Regions from separate parts of the Streptomyces sp. NPDC051740 genome, predicted to be linked through region 2. Evidence: riboswitches for the same ligand, from Rfam matches in the RefSeq annotation. Region 2 holds a riboswitch; the other holds the start of a gene.

Region 1 (2,925 bases), on a different contig from region 2:
ACGGCGACCCGGGCCCGCGGACGCACCCGGGCCACGGCGACGCTGAACTCCGGTTCCATGAACGGGTTGCGCGGTGCGTCCGTCGCGGCGCGCAGTTCCCGCCAGCGCTCCCGCTCCCCCTCGCCGAGCTCCCCGGGCCTCAGCACACGCATGCGTCCACTGCTCACCTGACCCCCCGATCAAGTCCCCCCCTGGACCCTTGGAAGGTACCGCCCCGGACCGGGCGGACGGTAGATAGCGGACCATGTTCTTGCCAAACGGGGAAAGAGACCTGAACCGGTCCTTACCCGGCGTCGAGAGAAGTCGAGAGAAGGGAACCGCACTCAAAGCGAGCGCAAACGGGCACGGTGAATCGGACCGTCGGCTTGTCCGTATTCTCTGATCATGGCCGCACCCACCGCGTACTCACTCATCGCCACCGACCTGGACGGGACGCTGCTGCGCGGCGACGACACCCTCTCCGACCGGTCCCTCGCCGCGCTCGCGCGGGCGGAGCGGGCCGGCGCCCGGCACCTCGTGGTGACGGGGCGCCCGGCCCCCAGAGTGCGGCCGCTCCTGGACGACCTGGGCTGCACGGGGCTCGCGGTGTGCGGACAGGGCGCGCAGGTGTACGACGCCGGCGCGCACCGGCTGCTGTGGTCCGTCACGCTGGACCGGGAACTGGCGGAGACCGCGCTCGGCAAGATCGAGGCCGAGGTGGGGGAGGTGTACGCCGCGGTCGACCAGGACGGGGCCGACGGGCTGACGCTGATCGAGCCCGGCTATCTGATGCCGCACCCGACCCTGCCCGCGGTGCGGGTCGAGCGGCGGGCCGAGCTGTGGGACCGGCCGATCAGCAAGGTGCTGCTGCGCCATCCGGACCTGTCCGACGACGCGTTGGCGGCGGCGGCCCGGTCGGTGGTCGGGTCACTGGCCACGGTCACCATGTCGGGGCCGGGCACCGTGGAGCTCCAGCCGTGCGGGGTGACCAAGGCGACCGGGCTGGCGCTGGCCGCCGAGCACCTGGGGGTGAGCCCGGCGCGGACGATCGCCTTCGGCGACATGCCGAACGACGTCCCCATGTTCGCCTGGGCGGCCCACGGCGTCGCCATGGCCAACGCGCATCCCGAACTGAAGGCGGTGGCGGACGAGGTCACCACGTCGAACGAGGACGACGGCGTGGCCGTCGTCCTCGAGCGACTGTTCGGCGGGGCGATGACGCTCGCCCGTCAGCGGGTGGCTCAGTACGCGCCGAAGACGTTGTCGATGGAGCCGTAGCGGTCGGCCGCGTAGTTGCAGGCCGCCGTGATGTTCGCGACCGGGTCGTACGGGTCGAAGGCGGTGCCGGGCACGTGGTAGGCCGCGAAGGTCGGGTCGATGACCTGCAGCAGGCCCTTCGACGGGGTGCCGGCGGCGGCGTTGGAGTCCCAGTTGTTGATGGCGTACGGGTTGCCGGAGGACTCGCGCATGATGTTGCGGTGGATGGCGTCGTAGCTGCCCGGGATGCCCTGCTGCGCCATGATGTCCAGCGACTCGCGGATCCAGCCGTCGAGGTTGTCCGGGTACGCCGTCACGGAGGCGGCGGTCGTCGGCGCCGTCGGCTCGGTGGTGGCCGCGGAGGCGCCGGTCGCGCCGAACAGCGGCAGGGCGACCACGGCGACGCCGGCGCCGGCGACGGCGAGGGAACGGGCGAGGCGGCGGTTGCCGAAGCGGTTGAGCTGACCGAAAGCAGGCATGTCTGGGTTCCTCTCCTACGCCTGCGAGGTGAGCTGTCGGGTTCGGGCGGGAGAGTGCCCGGCCGTGCCCCTGCGGGCATGGCTTCACCCCTAGCCGTCCCGGTGCGAAGTCCGGTGCGGCGGCTTACCTGGGTCCCCCACTCCTGCCGTCTCGAGTTCGTCGTCGGGTGTGATGCGGGCGGCGGCAGGATTAGGCGTCCACCCGGCAGGCCCGGAACGTATGCGAGAGCACATGTCGGGAACAAGCGCGGGCATCACAGAAGGTGCCGTTTGATCTTGTGATGGGGGTTTTGGGACGCTTGATCCTTTGCTGCTGCCAAGGGTCAACTCGGCGCCGGGGAAAGGCGAAAGGCGAGTGGCGACGGGCGATGGGGGCGCCGGGTCGCGCGTGACCCACTTCACTGGGGATTACCTGTGAGCGCATTTTTCGCCAAGGTGAATTAGCTCTTCATTTGCGGCAAATCGGACGCCGGGGCGGGCAGGATGGTTCGCGTGGCGAGGCGGGGCCCGGCAGGCGGGTCCGGAGCCGGGTCGAGGAGTGGATTGCTACGTCCGGGAAAGCCGAAGAATGTCCGTTGTTATCAACCGATCAAAAGCACTCCGTTCCTGATCCCGTACCGCCCTGCCCGTAACGCCGGGCGCTGGCGGTGATCGAAACATGACCGGATACGCTGACTTGAGTGATGGCAGCGACCTATCGACATTCCGTGTAACCGCCAGTGGACACCAGCAGACAGGAGACCCCTCGTGACCGTCGTCGGGCCGTTCGGGCTGAGCGTGCGGGACCAGGCTCTGGAAGCCGATGTCCAGGCCGGAATGACGGCTGTCGAGGAAGGGCTGCTCGAGGCCACCAAGAGTGAGGTCCCCTTCATCACGGGAGCCGCCCAGCACCTGGTGCGGGCCGGCGGCAAGCGGTTCCGTCCGCTGCTCGTGATGCTCGCCGCCCAGTTCGGCGACCCCTACGCGCCCGGCGTCGTGCCCTCGGCCGTGGTCGTGGAGCTCACCCATCTGGCCACGCTGTACCACGACGACGTGATGGACGAGGCCGAGGTGCGGCGCGGCGTCGACAGCGCGAACGCCCGCTGGGGCAACTCCGTCGCGGTCCTCACCGGCGACTTCCTCTTCGCGCGGGCCTCGCACATCCTGGCCGACCTCGGTCCCGAGGCCGTGCGGGTGCAGGCCGAGGCGTTCGAGCGGCTGGTCACCGGGC
Region 2 (2,925 bases):
AAGGAGCTCTCCAAGGAGCTGTTCCCGGCGAGTGCCCGTATGTCGCGTCCGCGCCAGGGCACCGAGGAGACGGTCACCGGCATCGACTCCGCGGCCGTCCGCGCCTTCTACGAGAAGCACGTCCGCCCCGCCACGGCGACCGCCGTGGTCGTCGGCGACCTCACCGGCATCGACCTGGACGCCCTGCTCGGCGACACCCTGGGCGCCTGGACCGGCTCCTCGGCGCAGCCGCGGCCCGTTCCGCCGGTGGTCGCCGACGACACCGGGCGCGTCGTGATCGTGGACCGCCCCGGCGCCGTCCAGACGCAGCTGCTGATCGGCCGTATCGGCGCGGACCGGCACGACCGCGTGTGGCCCGCGCAGGTGCTCGGCACGTACTGCCTCGGCGGCACCCTCACCTCCCGCCTGGACCGCGTGCTGCGCGAGGAGAAGGGCTACACCTACGGCGTACGGGCGTTCGGCCAGGTCCTCAGGTCCGCCCCGGACGGCACCGGCGCGGCGATGCTGGCCATCAGCGGCTCCGTCGACACCCCGAACACCGGCCCCGCCCTCGAGGACCTGTGGACGGTGCTGCGCACGCTCGCCGCCGACGGGCTCACCGACGACGAACGCGATGTCGCGGTGCAGAACCTCGTGGGCGTGGCGCCGCTCAAGTACGAGACCGCCGCGGCCGTCGCGAGCACCCTGGCCGACCAGGTCGAGCAGCACCTGCCCGACCACTACCAGGCCGACCTGTACCGGCAGTTGGCCGCGACCGGCACCGTGGAGGCCACCGCGGCCGTCGTGAACGCCTTCCCGGTGGACCGCCTGGTGACCGTCCTCGTCGGTGACGCGGCGCAGATCAAGGCACCCGTCGAGGCCCTCGGCATCGGTGAAGTCACCGTCGTGACGGCCGAGTAGCGAGCGGCGAGGACGCACGCGCGCGTGGGGCCCTGGTGACACGAAAGCCACCAGGGCCCGCTTATGCCCGAATCGGGGCGGAAGTTGCCTGTCTGGCCTGTGGGATGCGCTACAAAAACCGGGATTCGTTTGAGGATCGGGAGACGGCCCGCTTAGCGTCATCCGGGCTGTTCGTCGGGCAGTGCGCCGCACCCGCGGCACCGGACAGCCATCGCCGAGTCCCCCTACGGCGCGAGCCGGGGGAGCCGGGGACCCACCGCAGTCCCTGGGGTGAATCGGACGCCCGCGCGTGTCGCGAGGGGGCCCGTAGGAGACCTTCCTGCTCCGAACCCGTCAGCTAACCCGGTAGGCGAGAGGGAAGGAAAGGACCAGCCTGTACATGGCGTTCACCCGCGCCCCGGGCAAGCACCGTCGTCCCAGCCGGACGCAGCGCGGCACCGCCCGCGTGGCGGGCGTCGCGGCGCTCACCACCACCGGCGTCGTCGGCTCCCTCGCGGCCCCCGCGCTCGCCGCCGAGCCCGCTGCCGCACAGACCGGCCTCACGCCCGTCGTCACCCTCGGCGACGCGGTCGCCGACCGGATCGACGCCCAGGCGGCCGCCCAGCACGAGGCCGCCCGGGAGGCGGCCGAGGCCGCCGCGCGGAAGGCCGCCGAGGAGGCCGCGCGCGAGAAGGCCGCCGAGGCGGCCGAGGAGGCCCGCGCGGAGAAGGAGCGCGCCGCGCGGGAGGCCGAGCGCGAGCGCCTCAACACCTTCGTCTCCCCGATCGCCGGCTCGTACGTCTCGACCGGTTACCAGGCCGGCAGCTCGCTGTGGTCCTCCGGCAGTCACACCGGTGTCGACTTCCACGCCGCGACCGGCACCCCCGTCCAGTCGGTCGGCGTCGGCACCGTGGTCGAGGCCGGCTGGGGCGGCTCGTACGGCAACCAGGTCGTCATCAAGATGCACGACGGCACGTACACCCAGTACGCCCACCTGTCGTCCATCGGCGTCTCGGTGGGCCAGCAGGTGGCCGCCGGGCAGCAGATCGGCCTCTCCGGCGCCACCGGCAACGTCACGGGCGCGCATCTGCACTTCGAGGCCCGCACGGGCGCCGATTACGGCTCCGACCTCGACCCCGTCGCCTACCTCCGCGCGCACGGCGTGAACCTCTGACCCGCCCGCTTCCCGATGCCCCGGCTCCCCGAGCCGGGGCATCGGTGTTTCCGGGCACCGCCGCATCACTTGTCCAAAAAATATGCATGGATTCCGGCCCGCCGTCGTGAATTCCCGCCGATTGCAATAGAGTCGCGGAACACACGTCAATCGTCGACGTTTCACGGGGATTAATCCGGAGGTTCGTCATGCGCATTCCCGCGCACTCGGTGTGCACGGCGATCCGGGACGACATCGTCGCGGGTGTCCACGAGCGCGGCGGCCGGCTCACCGAGGAAGTGCTCGCCCGCCGTTACGGAGTCTCCCGCGTCCCCGTCCGGGAGGCGCTGCGCACGCTGGAGGCCGAGGGATTCGTGGTGACCCGGCGGCACGCGGGCGCGTGCGTCGCGGAACCCACCGAGCAGGAGGCCGCCGACCTGCTGGAGATGCGCATGCTCCTCGAGCCGCTCGGCGCCTCCCGCGCGGCCCAGCGCCGCACCGAGGCCCATCTGAAGGTGCTGCGCGGCCTGGTCAGGCTGGGGCAGGAACGCGCCCGCCAGGGCAACAGCGACGACCTGCGCTCCCTGAGCGGCTGGTTCCACGAGACGCTCGCCCAGGCCACCGGCAGCCCGGCACTGACCTCGACACTGACCCAGCTGCGGCACAAGATCGCCTGGATGTACGCCGTCGAGGGGCCGTCCGATCCCGTCGAGTACTGGGCGGAGCACGGTGTGATCGTGGACGCCGTGGCGCGCGGCGACGGCGACCGCGCGCGGTCGGTCACGGCGCTGCACACCGAGCGCGCGAGCGCCGGGCACCGCCTGCGTTTCGCCTCCGGAGCCGGCCGCGCGGACCGTGTGAGGAACTCGCAACATGCCGTAAACATGCCGAGT

The links. A riboswitch is a leader RNA that binds a small molecule or an ion and turns the genes downstream of it on or off. The one in region 2 is predicted to bind cyclic di-AMP.
Region 1: it holds a riboswitch for cyclic di-AMP, as region 2 does, so the genes downstream of both, ACIA6T_RS00620 (transglycosylase SLT domain-containing protein) here and ACIA6T_RS27030 (M23 family metallopeptidase) in region 2, are expected to answer to the same signal.

Annotation. Positions count from the first base shown of each region.
Region 1 is NZ_JBITCL010000001.1:130,219-133,143, forward strand. Features, by position in the region: gene ACIA6T_RS00610 (GNAT family N-acetyltransferase) at 1-152, opposite strand, end outside; gene ACIA6T_RS00615 (HAD family hydrolase) at 385-1,257, shown strand; gene ACIA6T_RS00620 (transglycosylase SLT domain-containing protein) at 1,221-1,715, opposite strand; cyclic di-AMP (ydaO/yuaA leader) riboswitch at 1,721-1,888, opposite strand; gene ACIA6T_RS00625 (polyprenyl synthetase family protein) at 2,463-2,925, shown strand, end outside.
Region 2 is NZ_JBITCL010000019.1:17,595-20,519, reverse strand. Features, by position in the region: gene ACIA6T_RS27035 (M16 family metallopeptidase) at 1-900, shown strand, start outside; cyclic di-AMP (ydaO/yuaA leader) riboswitch at 1,103-1,267, shown strand; gene ACIA6T_RS27030 (M23 family metallopeptidase) at 1,280-2,053, shown strand; gene ACIA6T_RS27025 (GntR family transcriptional regulator) at 2,242-2,925, shown strand, end outside.